DNA from 4 places in the Buttiauxella cochleicola genome. Region 4 is predicted to be linked to each of the others. Evidence: predicted binding sites of a transcription regulator. Region 4 holds the regulator's gene; each other region holds the start of a gene.
The links. Region 4 encodes CRP, which controls carbon source genes, mostly activating them, when cyclic AMP is high. Its sites were predicted from a motif close to ATGTGANNNNNNTCACAT; they were not measured.

Region 1 (3,458 bases), on a different contig from region 4:
GGCACATCGATAGTCACTATCGCGATATTGTCGAGACGGATATGTAAGTGGAAAGCAGAAGTCTGTTCCATTATTCGGCCTCCAGAACCATTGCAGCACCCAGGCCACCTGCGGCGCAGGCGGTCACCAGGCCAAAACCTCCACCACGACGGCGCAATTCATGTAGCGTTTGCGTGATCATTCGAGCACCGGTTGCGGCAAATGGATGCCCATAAGCAATCGAACCACCCAGTACGTTAAATTTCGCATCGTCGACTTCCCCCGTGGCATGGGCACGGCCCAATACATCACGTGCAAAACGCTCACTGGCAAGCATTTTCAGGTTAGCTAGCGTTTGTGCGGCAAAGGCTTCATGCATATCGAAAAGCGTCAGGTCATTCAAAGTGATGCCCGCTCGCTCAAGCGCCAGTGGGGTAGCCCAAGCCGGGCCCAGCAGCATATCTTTCCAGACATCAACGGCGGTGAACGCATAGCTGCGTAAATAGCCCAAAGGCTTCAAACCCAACTCTTTGGCACGAGATTCCGTCATTAAAATAATCGCTGCCGCGCCATCGGTTAATGGCGTGCTATTGGCGGCGGTGACCGTGCCATGTTTGCGATCGAAGGCTGGACGTAGCTTTGCGTAATCAGCAATTGAGGAGTTTTGGCGAACGTTGTTATCTTCGCTGAAAGGCTGGCGATATGGCGGTATAAAGGCGGTCATCACCTCATCAGCCAGTTTCCCTTCTCTCCAGGCGTTGGCCGCTTTGGTATGAGAGCGATGCGCGAGAGCATCTTGTTGCTCACGCGTAATCCCGTGAGTTTTCGCCATTTGTTCGGCGGTGTCGCCCATACGCAAGCCCGTTGAATATTCAGCAACAGCAGGAGGTACCGGTAATAAATCACGTGGGCGCAAACGCGCGAATAATTTCAGACGCTGGCCCAAAGTACGCGCCTTGTTCACATCCACTAATGTGCGGCCTAACTTCTTACTAACGCCAATCGGCAGTACAGATGAGGAGTCGGCACCACCAGCAATACCTGCTCGGATCGTGCCAGCCATTAGGCTTTCAGCCACATTCGCTACGGCCTGGAAGCTGGTCGCACAGGCACGGCTCACGCTATAGGCATCGGTATGCACACTCATTCCGGTGCCGAGGACAATTTCGCGGGCGATGTTTGGCGCTTCCGGCATCTGGACGACCTGGCCGAAAACCAGTTGTTCGATAATTTCTGGGGGAATTTCGCTACGTGCCAACAGTTCGCTGACCACCATATTGCCGAGGTCGACAGCAGGTATGCCGTGAAATGCCGTAGCCTGACGGGCAAACGGGGTGCGTAACCCACTGACAATAGCAATACGGTCGCCCTGACGGGTGACCAGCGGAAGTGCCTGACTCATAACGCTCCCCTATTCTTCCCTTTGTGTATGAATCTACAGCTGCATTGCTGTAACTTCCTATTTCTGGGAATAAAATTGTAAATGACCAATAGTGGTCTGACCTGATCATAGTTTTAACCAAAAAGTTACAATCAGCCAACCGGGGGACTAAAAATTTGGGAGGGGGAACACGCTTTAAGAGAGGAAAATGACGCTCTCAGGGACGAGAGCGTCAGGAAATATTAACGCAGGCCCAGCTGGAAGATCATGGTTTCAGCCTGGCAGCTGAAAGTGAAATCGATATCCAGACGAACGCCGTCAGCTTCTTCAGTATAACGAGGGACGATCTGGCAAGGTTCAGATTCTGCGGCACGTGCTTTCTCAGTCAGCGCAGCCAGAGTTTCGTCAGCTTCAGCGCGGGTCGCGAACACGCGGCTGTATGTTGCTGTGCAGTCGGTGTTATCGATGATAGAGCCGACATCAATACAGCAGCAAACCGGGGTTTCATCAGCAGTGTTCTTACTCATTTTATGATTTCCTCTGTATTTAAAAGGCAAAATGTTTTCAACGAATCTTGTCTATTTTACGCTCCCTGTTGAAGCGACTCCAGTCGTTAATCTTGTCAAAATCCGTAAGTGACCCAAATCACACTTAAAAATGATCTAAAACAAGATTCACCCATTTTGCTAAGTGACGAAGAACCCGATTTTGCCAGTCAGATCTCGTTTCGACGATCAAATTTGAAAATTCTTAGATACAAACTTGCAACATCCCATCTGGTCAGACCTATACTCTCGCCACTGGTCTGCTTTCTCTGTAACAGAACAGACCCTACTATTCGCGCTCCTGTTACGGTATGTAACATTGTTTGTATAAAAATAAATCCATTATGAGGTTTTGGTCATGAGCCAGAAAAACCTGTTTACAAAGTCAGCCCTAGCGGTTGCAGTGGCAATTGTCTCATCGCAGGCCTACTCAGCCGGCTTTCAATTAAACGAGTTCTCTTCCTCAGGCCTAGGCCGAGCTTATTCAGGGGAAGGTGCAGTTGCGGATAACGCGGGCTCCGCCAGCCGTAACCCTGCAACTATCATGATGTTTGACCGCCCTTCCTTCTCCGGTGGCGCAGTGTTTATAGATCCAGACGTTAATATTTCTGGTAGCTCACCCTATACCGGACGTAGCACCGCTGCCGACAACATCGCGCCAACTGCGTGGGTACCGAACCTGCATTTTGTTGCGCCAATCAATGAACAGTTTGGTTGGGGGGCTTCAGTTACCTCCAACTACGGCCTTGCTACAGAATTTAACAATAATTATATCGCTGGTGAATATGGTGGCAAAACCGATCTGACCACCTTAAACCTGAATCTTAGCGGTGCTTATCGTTTAAATGACAACTGGAGCTTTGGTCTTGGCTTTGATGCTGTTTACGCTAAAGCAAAAATTGAACGTTACGCAGGTGAACAAATCTCTGGTATAGGCCTTGCCACTCCAGGAACCCAAATATCCCACATGAAAGGTGACGAGTGGGGTTATGGCTGGAACGCAGGTATTCTTTATGAAATCGATAAAGATAACCGCTACGGCTTCACCTACCGTTCCGAAGTCAAAATTGACTTCGATGGTGATTACAAAAGTAATATTCCTGCCCAAGCGAATGTTATCCCTGGCGCAGGTACAGCTTTCCCATGGGGAACCAGCGGCCAAACTGTCCCAGGTTCTCTGACCCTGAACTTACCTGAAATGTGGGAGTTGTCCGGTTATAACAAAGTAGCGCCGCAGTGGGCTATCCACTACAGCGTGGCTTACACCAGTTGGAGCCAGTTCCAGGAGCTGAAAGCCACAGGCACCAACGGACAGACTCTGTTCTATAAAGATGAAAGCTTCAAAGATGCGTACCGTATTGCTTTAGGTACCACCTACTTTATGGATAAAAACTGGACCTTCCGTACCGGTATCGCGTTCGATGACAGCCCAGTTCCGGCAGACAAACGTTCGATCTCCATTCCTGACCAGGATCGCTTCTGGCTCAGTGCTGGTACTACCTACGCATTTAACGACGATGCTTCTGTAGACCTGGGCGTTTCCTACATGCACG
Region 2 (3,458 bases), on a different contig from region 4:
TGAGTCGCGCCCTTATGGGCAAGATATTGGTGCTGAAGTTAATTTCCTGCCACCGATGGAAGCTATCGAACGAATTGAAGTGATTCGTGGGCCCATGTCATCGTTGTATGGCTCCGATGCGATCGGTGGTGTGGTTAACGTTATCACCAAAAAACCTTACGGCGTGCAGGACTGGACCGGAGCATTGGCGGCCAATACTTTCCTTCAGGAAGACAGTTCATTCGGTAATACCAACCAGATGAATTTGTTCGCCATGGGGCCTATTGTGCCCGACGTGCTGGGTATTAGCGTCGCCGCCGACTGGCTTAATCGTCGCGACGACGAGCGCAATAATTACTTCAGCAAGAACGATCGTAAATCAATTGATATGACCGTAGGCCTTGCGGCCAATGAAACAAACTTATTTGATCTGAACGTTGTCTCCGGCGAGCAAAAGAAAAACCGCGATAATGCACCGTGGATGTGGAAGTTTGATCGTGATGCGGTGACGCTAAGCCATAGTGGTTGGTACGCTGAAGACACTATCGCGACAAAAAACTACATCAACTACGAGAAAGGGCGCTCAAAATACAGCCTGGATGGCGATGCTCCACAGTACATTGAGACCGAAAACTACGTTGCCAACAGCCAGACGACTTTCACATTCGATAATCACAAACTCACCGTTGGGGCTAACTTCACGCGTGAAGAACTTAACGACCAGTTCGCTGTTTCCAGTAAAGAAGCGCCTGGCGTTGAACCGGTGACCAAAATCAGTCGCAATGGTTGGGCGCTGTTCGCTGAAGATGGTTGGCAAATTGGCGACTTTACGCTGACCACATCCGCACGTATGGATCGCGACAACTATTTCGGTACACACATCACGCCAAAACTTTATGGCAACTGGGCGATTACGGATGCCTGGGCTCTGAAAGGCGGTGTATCCGCAGGCTATAAAAAACCTGAGCTGCGCGAAACCTCCGCTGATTTTGTTACGCCACGTGGCTCATTACCGCCGTACCCGTATTTGACCGTAGGTAACGATGACCTGAAACCAGAGAAAAGCGTCAACTCCGAACTCGGCCTGTACTGGGCAGGAGAGAGGCTGGCGTTAGACGGCACGGTTTTCTATACCCAATTCAAAGATAAAATCTCCGAAGAGACGATTTGCGAAACGACGGCGACTAACCAGTGCCAGATGAACGGCTATAAAGCAGACTCCATCAGCAAATACTTTAACGTCGGCAAAGCCGATGTCTATGGTGTTGAGCTTAATGCGGACTGGCAGATGACTGAAACGGTAAAAGCTAACGCAAACTACACCTATAACCACAGCGAGCAGAAAACAGGCGTAAATAAAGGCTACGCGCTAAACGACTACCCGAGCCATATGGCAAACGTGTCGCTGACCTGGTCGGCTACCGAAGCGTTGGATTTGTGGAGCAAAGCGAATTATCGCAGCAGCAACCGCGATACTGGCGATCATATTGACTACGAAGCCTGGACGATGGTTGATCTCGGCGCGCGTTATCAGTTGAACAAGCACACGCAGTTGATGGCAGGGATTTACAACATGTTTGATGCCGATCCACAACGCATCACCCAATGGGGTGATTACGGGCTGGTCGAAGGGCGTCGCTATAACTTGGGTGCTCGAATCGAATTTTAATTGAGTGCATATATTCAGTGCATAAAGGACAAACGCTGCTCGGTGGTGGCGTTTGTCCTTCATCTTTTAATCCGATCATGCTCTAAAGCCTGTGAGTATGAGTGGTTGCTTGTTTACGCTGGCTACTATTCGTCCTTAGCCTTTAATTCGTTGCAGTTATTCCATCGAAAATGTGACCTGCGTCAGAAGATTAGTTGCCTGTCCTGGGGTAACGTTCCATTTATTCCCTGTTTCGCTTACCATAGCTGAAGCGTTTCAGTCGACTAAATGTTCGACAATTAAGCAAACAAATGCAGTTTCAATAGTGCGAGGATTCCCCTCAGACGATTGCTGGATTACTCTGTCAGCCACTTAGTCTCAGGGATTCTGGCAGGAGAGATATGACCGTACGCATAGCAATTAATGGCTTCGGTCGCATTGGGCGCAACGTGGTACGTGCTTTGTACGAATCCGGTCGCCGTGCGGAAATTACCGTCGTAGCAATCAATGAACTGGCTGATGCTGCGGGTATGGCGCATCTGTTGAAGTATGACACCAGCCATGGCCGCTTCGCCTGGGACGTCCGTCAGGAGCGTGACCAGCTATGGGTAGGCGACGACGCCATCCGTATTTTGCACGAACCGGAAATTGCTAATTTGCCGTGGCGTGAACTGGGCGTTGATGTGGTGCTCGATTGTACCGGTGTGTTTGGCTCCCGTGCAGACGGTGAAGCTCATCTGGCAGTCGGTGCTAAAAAAGTCCTCTTTTCTCATCCAGGCGGTAACGACCTCGACGCCACCGTTGTTTACGGTGTGAATCATGAAAGTGTGGTTGCTGAGCATCGCATTGTTTCAAATGCCTCTTGCACCACAAACTGCATCATTCCAATAATCAAACTGCTTGATGATGCTTACGGTATTGAGTGGGGCACAGTCACCACTATTCATTCGGCCATGCATGATCAACAGGTTATCGACGCCTATCACCCGGACTTGCGCCGCACCCGTGCTGCCAGCCAGTCCATTATTCCCGTAGATACGCGTCTGGCTGCTGGTATCGCACGCATTTTCCCGAAATTTAACGATCGTTTTGAAGCGATCGCGGTGCGAGTTCCTACCATCAACGTCACGGCGATAGATTTAAGCGTGACGGTGAAAAATGCAGTTAAAGCCAATGAAGTCAACAAGTTGCTGCAAAAAGCAGCACGAGATTCATTTCATGGTATAGTTGACTATACGGAATTACCGTTGGTCTCGACTGATTTTAACCACGATCCGCATAGTGCCATTATTGATGGCACACAAACCCGGGTCAGTGGGCAACATCTGATTAAAACTCTAGTCTGGTGTGATAATGAATGGGGCTTTGCTAACCGAATGCTCGACACGACGTTAGTCATGGCCGCAAGTGGTTTCAGGTAGAGCGCATATGCGTTCGCAAAACTTTAAGAATCAACGAGAGGATTCACCATGTCTGTAATTAAGATGACCGATCTGGATCTGGCTGGTAAGCGCGTTCTGATCCGTGCAGATTTGAACGTACCAGTTAAAGAAGGGAAAGTGACATCTGACGCACGTATCCGTGCATCACTGCCAACTATCGAACTGGCCCTGAAGCAAGGCGCTAAAGTGATGGTAACTTCTCACCTGGGTCGTCCGACTGAAGGCGAGTACAACGAAGAATTCTCTCTGCTGCCGGTTGTTAACTACCTGAAAGACAAACTGTCTTCCCCGGTTCGTTTGGCTAAAGATTACCTTGACGGCGTTGAAGTTGCTGAAGGTGAGCTGGTTGTTCTGGAAAACGTTCGCTTCAACAAAGGCGAAAAGAAAGA
Region 3 (3,458 bases), on a different contig from region 4:
AGTTGAAGTAAACTCTATTTTTATTGGGTTATTCGCCGCGAATATCTTCATGGGTATTATGGGCTTTATGGGTATGCGCCTGTTTGCCAAAGTGATGAGTGTGCCGCGCCGCGTGTTGGTGCCGATTATCTTTGTGCTGTGTTCGGTTGGCGCATATTCCGTAAACCATGATATGACCGATGTGTTTGTGATGATGGGGGCAGGTCTTGCCGCTTACATTCTCATCAAACTGGACTTTTCGATGTCTCCGATCGTCATCGGTATTATTCTTGGGCCAATGGCAGAATCGAATTTCCGCCGCACGTTAGTTATCTCCGAAGGTGACCCGATGATATTTCTGACGCGCCCGGTCTGTGCAGTGTTCTTAGGTATCGCGATACTGACACTGTTGCTACCGATTTTTGGTCCGCGTTTGAAAGCATTATGGCGTAAACAAACCAGCTCCAGCTAAGGAAGGATTAGATTGGCAAAGACAATTGAGCAAATCGCCGTGGATCTTGGTGTCTCCATCACAACGGTACGTGCTGTGTTGAACGGTAATGCGCAGAAATATCGCATTAGCGAAAAGACCCAGGAAAGGGTCAATAGCTACGTTAAAAAACATAGCTATACCATCAATCTTGCGGCGCGTAGTTTGAAACTGAATAAGACTGACACCTTTGGACTGGTGATACCGCGCTTGTCGAACCCCTTCTTTTCCGTACTGGCTGAATTACTGGAGGCTCGCTGTCGCGAACAGGGTTATCAGTTGATGATAAGTTGTACCAACAACGATGCTGCGTATGAAAATCTTTTGGTAAAATCGTTGGAAAATCGCAATGTTGATGGGATTTTTGTTGTATCGACGAATGCGGTAAGTCAGGCGCATTACCTGAAAAACTGTCTGAAGCCGATGGTGTTTCTTGACCGGGATTTTGGGGTAGAAGGTACATGCTGCGTGGTGACGGATAACGTTGATAGCGGTTTTAGGCTGACTGACGCAATGTTGAACCATATTCATGCACCGATTCAATTCTTTGTAGGCGATCCAGATTCTCCTTCGATAATTGACCGTTTGACCGGGTATCGTTTAGCAATGGAACAGCATGGCATCGAGTGGACACCCGCGCATATCAGCAGCGCTGGGCACAACCAGTTGAGCGATGGGGAAAAAATGATGACGGACTACATCGACACCCATCATTCCTGGCCGCAACATTTCATTGCTTCATCGTTGCCGATTTTGCAAGGGGCATTGGGGGTGTTGCGTGAGTGGTATGGCTATATTCCTCATGAAATTAATATTGGCACTTTTGATGACAATATTATGCTGAGTTTCCTCGCCAATAACATTTGGTCGATGCGGCAAAATGAGAAACGGCTTGCGCAGGAAGCCTGCCAACTCATGCTGGAAAAAATCGCCAACCACGATGAACCGCCAGGTAGCAGAGCCAAAGCTGAGCTTATATTCAGGCAAAGTACGGTGAATGCCCGCGACGGCAAAAGCTAACCAGTAAAACAAAAACGGCCTCGCAATGAGGCCGTTATCAATTCTAATCCTGGCAATCAGGTCATTACCATTGGCCACTCAGGCGGCGCATGGCTTGAGATCTCAATCATGATGTCTTTAAACGATGCCCAGATAACCGGGAAATCAGCCAGTTCTAACCCTAATAAACCGGTCGCAAACCACAAAGCAGACGCAATCCCCAGCATGCTGCTGACGATGGCAAAAAACGTGTAATCGGATTTGCGAAACTGGATATTCAACGTGCTGGCTAAAAACATCAGCACTGCACTGACTAAAGGCCAGCGCATCAATAAAACGCTGGTAGTAATTGCCGCCATGAAAATTGTTCCTTAATCACATAACTCATTACGCTCAACGGTTATGCGCGACATAAAGCGCAACAATTACAGCTCGGGACCGTCAGGGGAATGAATAGGGTGCAGAAAATGTAATAAAAATCCTGTCTCACAGGATTTGTGAACTATATCACATTTGTTCTTTTAATCGCCAGTTGTATGGCGCATTTTCTGACCCATCTTTGCGTGTTCAGGTAACAATATTGCGGCACGTCTCGTCAGGCGTGGTGACGATAATCAGTGGGTGTACGGTCAAACTCACGGCGGAAAACGCGGGAAAATGTCTGCTGGGAAACGTAACCGTAGTCCATCGCGATATCAAAAATTGGTCGCTGGGTGCTACGCAACTCTTTGGCCGCCATCAACAAACGGCGCTGGCGAATGTATTCACCTAACGTCTGGCGCTTCACGGTGCGGAACATCCGCTGAAGATACCATTTTGAATAGCCTGATTTTTTTGCCACAACATCAATGTTCAGCGGTTGATCAATGTGATCGTCAATCCATTCAGTCAAAGTTTGAATAATGTCCTGGTGTGCCATAAGCCATCCTCAAGCCTGTTAGTTCGTTAGCAGGTTTTGTTGGCAGCGAGTATAATTCCTCAAGTTAACTTGAGGTAAAGAGCATTATGGAAAAGAAATTACCGCGCTTTAAACCCTTACTCAGTCCTGGCGAAGTGGCGAAGCGTAGCGGCGTGGCCGTTTCGGCTTTGCATTTCTATGAGAGCAAGGGGCTTATTAAAAGCAGAAGAAACAGCGGAAACCAGCGTCGTTACACGCGTGATGTGCTGCGAAACGTCGCCATTATTAAAATCGCACAGCGAATCGGCATTCCGCTTTCGACCATTGGCGAAGAGTTTGGCGTGTTGCCCGACGGCCACAAAATCAATAAAAACGACTGGAAAAAGATGTCGTCGCAATGGCGCGAAGAGCTGGATCGGCGCATCAATATGCTGACCGCGCTGCGTGATGAACTAGATGGCTGCATTGGTTGCGGTTGTTTATCGGGTGCTGACTGCCCGCTGCGAAACCCAGGCGATAAACTCGGTGAAGAGGGTACGGGCGCTCGTTTACTGGAAGATGATTAACCTCAATAGCAGGCAAAACTAAAGCGCCCAACTTCGGCGCTTTAGTTTATTACCCGGTCTTTGTCTTTCAATCTATCCCGCTTTTCGCAAGGAGGGTTTCCCCCGACATCAGCGTCCCTCAATCACACATTCTCAGGAGGTTCCGGATTGCGCTGACAACTTAAGTGTAGCCAGGCTCAGTCAGGTTTCAAGGCAAAACAGCATGTTTTTTGAACAATTCTAATACTGCAGACTTCTCAACGTTTCCTATAGTTAACGCATCTTGCTAAACAGAAGGTTACCTCATGCTTATCGTTCATCACCTTAATAACTCCCGCTCGCAGCGTATTTTATGGATGCTTGAAGAGCTTCAGGTGCCGTACCAAATTGTGCGCTACCAACGCGAACCGACCATGCTTGCGCCCGACTCGTTAAAAGCCGTGCACCCGCTGGGGAAATCGCCGGTGGTGGAAGATAACGGCAACATCATCGCGGAATCTGGGGCCATCATCGAATATTTGCAAGAAACCTACGATCCCGAAAGTCG
Region 4 (3,458 bases):
TCATTGAATACGGTAGAACCGGGCAAGGTAAGTCACGCAAGTATCTACATACTTACGATGAAGCCGTACCCTGGAACCAAATCCCCGGAACCTTTACGCCATGGCAGCCATTGCCAGAACCCACTGATGTTTTGTTTTATGAAGGTTTGCACGGCGGTGTAGTCACGCCACAGCACGATGTGGCTAAAGCCGTCGATTTGCTGGTTGGTGTGGTACCGATTGTGAACCTGGAGTGGATACAAAAGTTAGTGCGAGATACCAGTGAGCGCGGGCATTCCCGAGAAGCGGTAATGGACTCTGTGGTTCGTTCTATGGACGACTATATCAATTACATCACACCGCAATTCTCCCGCACCCACATCAACTTCCAGCGCGTCCCAACTGTTGATACCTCTAACCCATTTGCAGCTCGCGGCATCCCGTCTCTGGATGAAAGTTTTGTGGTGATTCATTTTCGCGGGCTGGATGACATCGATTTCCCGTATTTGCTCGCCATGCTACAAGGCTCATTTATTTCGCATATCAATACATTGGTGGTGCCGGGCGGCAAGATGGGGCTGGCGATGGAATTGATTATGACACCGCTGGTTAAGCGTCTGGCAGAAGGTCGGAATATCAATAATCAGGGCGGTTGAACCCGCCCGTTTTCACTCTTTAGCCTTCAATCACTTCATAGCTATGTGTAACGTTTACCGCTTTTTCAAGCATCAGTGCAACAGAGCAGTACTTCTCAGCAGAGAGGTCTACTGCACGGGAAACTGCAGCATCTTTTAGCTCTTTGCCTGTCACGATGAAATGCAGATTGATATGCGTAAACAAACGCGGAGCCTCTTCACGGCGCTCAGAGGTTAGTTTCACTTCACAATCGGTCACGGTGTAGCGGCCTTTTTGCAAAATAGAAACTACGTCAATTGCACTGCAACCGCCAACGGACATCAGCACCATTTCCATTGGGCTTGGTGCTTTATCACCTGAATTGCCATCCATAAGGATCTGGTGCCCTGAAGCGGACTCGCCCAGGAAGGTAAACCCTTCAACCCATTTCACTCGTGCCTGCATGCTACTCACTCCTGTAGAAAAATTACCTTTCAGAGTACGCAGATTCAGCAAATCTGGCAACGGAAGGCGACATGCGTCAAGCTGAAACGAGACAACAGGAGACACTTGTCAAAAGCTATGCTAAAACAATCCAGATGCTACATCGATACATTGACGTTATGCATGTATGCAGAGGACATCACTAATTACAGGCAGCAAGAATGACTTGCATGCCATCTCCCCAAGGTGGGGAATATTCTAATTACTTGCAACGCCAGACAGGATGTTTAGCGTCCTGTCGTTGGTAGCCAGTTATAAAACAGAGGATAACCGCGCATGGTGCTTGGCAAACCGCAAACAGACCCGACTCTCGAATGGTTCTTGTCCCATTGCCACATTCATAAGTATCCATCGAAGAGCACACTCATTCACCAAGGTGAGAAGGCAGAGACGTTGTATTACATCGTCAAGGGCTCTGTGGCTGTTCTGATTAAAGATGAAGAGGGCAAGGAAATGATCCTCTCCTATCTAAATCAGGGCGATTTCATTGGTGAGTTAGGGCTGTTCGAAGAAGGTCAGGAACGTAGTGCCTGGGTTCGTGCTAAAAGTGCCTGTGAAGTGGCTGAAATTTCTTATAAAAAATTCCGCCAGCTGATCCAGGTCAATCCAGACATTCTGATGCGCCTGTCTTCACAGATGGCTAACCGTCTGCAAGTCACTTCAGAGAAAGTAGGCAACCTGGCATTCCTGGACGTTACCGGTCGCATCGCGCAGACGCTGCTGAACCTGGCTAAACAACCTGATGCAATGACTCACCCAGACGGTATGCAGATTAAAATTACCCGTCAGGAAATCGGTCAGATCGTGGGTTGCTCTCGCGAAACTGTTGGTCGTATCTTGAAAATGCTGGAAGATCAAAATCTGATCTCCGCTCACGGTAAAACGATCGTCGTATACGGCACTCGTTAATCTCCGTCTAAAAAATGGCGTGTTGCTTCATAACACGCCTTTTTTGTCTCTAAAAAACTAAATCCGAAACCCGATTAATTGAAGTTGCAGCAAGGCAGCAAGTGAGTTCATCCCGATGAGCTTACTCAAGTAAGTGATTCGGGTGAATGAACGCAGCTAACGCCGCTGCAGCTTTAAGTAAGAAGGGTTTATGTGGCGAAGACTGATCTACCATCCCGAAGTTAACTACGCACTGCGGCAGACGCTGGTGCTGTGCCTTCCGGTGGCAGTAGGTTTGCTCGTCGGCGATCTCCAGTCTGGTCTGCTTTTCTCTTTAGTCCCTGCCTGTTGCAACATTGCCGGTCTTGATACTCCGCACAAACGTTTCTTCAAACGCCTGATCGTCGGTGGCTGTCTGTTTGCTGCCAGCAGTTTGATCATGCAGCTTTTGCTGCTTTACACCACTGTGCCACTGCCCGTCATTCTTGTTGTGATGGCGCTCTTGCTGGGTGTCACGGCAGAAATCAGTTCCCTGCACGCTCGTCTGCTTCCCGCATCACTCATTGCTGCCATATTTACGCTCAGCATGGCCGGGAATATGCCGATCTGGAAACCGATGCTGCTGTATGTCTCCGGTACGATTTGGTACGGCGTATTTAACTGGTTTTGGTTCTGGATGTGGCGCGAGCAGCCACTGCGGGAATCATTGAGTCTGCTCTATCGGCAGTTGGCAGATTACTGTGAAGCAAAATACGGCATGCTGACTCAACATACCGATCCGGAAAAAGCGCTCCCACCGCTGCTGGCTCGTCAGCAAAAAGCGGTGGATCTCATTACCCAGTGCTACCAACAGCTTCATATGCTGGCGGCAAACCAGCAAAACGGCTACAAGCGTTTGCTGCGTGCATTCCAGGTAGCATTGGATTTGCAAGAGCACATCTCGGTAAGCCTTCACCAACCAGCTGAAGTTCAGAAGCTCGTCGAGCAAAGCCATGCAGAAGCAGTTATTCGCTGGAATGCACAGACCATCGCGGCGCGGTTACGTGTACTGGCTGACGACATTCTTTACCATCGTTATCCACAGCGTTTTACGATGGAAAAACAGATCGATGCCCTTGAGAAAATCGCCCGTCAAAATCCAGATAACCCGGTTGGGCAATTTTGCCATTACCACTTCAGCCGTGTCGCTCGCGTGCTACGCACCCAACGCCCACTGTATGTCCGTGATTTAATGGAAGACCGGCAACGCCGTTTACCGTTGTGGGCGGCATTGAAAAGTTATTTATCATTGAAGTCAGCGGCGCTTCGCAACGCAGCAAGATTGGGTGTGATGCTCACGATAGCCAGTCTGCTGGGTGCATTTTTACATCTGCCCAAGCCCTACTGGATTTTAATGACGGTAATGTTCGTGACGCAAAACGGCTACGGTGCCACACGAGTTCGTATTCTCCACCGTTCGGCTGGCACCATTG

Region 1: LVQ79_RS17730 (YfcZ/YiiS family protein) is a predicted target of CRP. The motif match lies at 1,994-2,011, and genes of this name have one in related genera.
Region 2: epd (erythrose-4-phosphate dehydrogenase) is a predicted target of CRP. The motif match lies at 1,819-1,836, and genes of this name have one in related genera.
Region 3: LVQ79_RS13590 (YjcB family protein) is a predicted target of CRP. The motif match lies at 1,964-1,981, and genes of this name have one in related genera.

Annotation. Positions count from the first base shown of each region.
Region 1 covers NZ_JAJSOU010000014.1:64,258-67,715, reverse strand. Annotated here, with positions in the region: gene fadJ (fatty acid oxidation complex subunit alpha FadJ) at 1-71, opposite strand, end outside; gene fadI (acetyl-CoA C-acyltransferase FadI) at 71-1,381, opposite strand; gene LVQ79_RS17730 (YfcZ/YiiS family protein) at 1,603-1,887, opposite strand; gene fadL (long-chain fatty acid transporter FadL) at 2,258-3,458, shown strand, end outside.
Region 2 covers NZ_JAJSOU010000005.1:68,072-71,529, reverse strand. Annotated here, with positions in the region: gene LVQ79_RS08155 (TonB-dependent receptor domain-containing protein) at 1-1,648, shown strand, start outside; gene epd (erythrose-4-phosphate dehydrogenase) at 2,029-3,048, shown strand; gene pgk (phosphoglycerate kinase) at 3,097-3,458, shown strand, end outside.
Region 3 covers NZ_JAJSOU010000009.1:67,685-71,142, forward strand. Annotated here, with positions in the region: gene LVQ79_RS13580 (tripartite tricarboxylate transporter permease) at 1-451, shown strand, start outside; gene LVQ79_RS13585 (LacI family DNA-binding transcriptional regulator) at 464-1,489, shown strand; gene LVQ79_RS13590 (YjcB family protein) at 1,546-1,827, opposite strand; gene soxS (superoxide response transcriptional regulator SoxS) at 2,064-2,387, opposite strand; gene soxR (redox-sensitive transcriptional activator SoxR) at 2,474-2,932, shown strand; gene LVQ79_RS13605 (glutathione S-transferase family protein) at 3,217-3,458, shown strand, end outside.
Region 4 covers NZ_JAJSOU010000002.1:42,930-46,387, forward strand. Annotated here, with positions in the region: gene LVQ79_RS02500 (phosphoribulokinase) at 1-635, shown strand, start outside; gene LVQ79_RS02505 (OsmC family protein) at 655-1,059, opposite strand; gene crp (cAMP-activated global transcriptional regulator CRP) at 1,375-2,007, shown strand; gene LVQ79_RS02515 (YccS/YhfK family putative transporter) at 2,198-3,458, shown strand, end outside.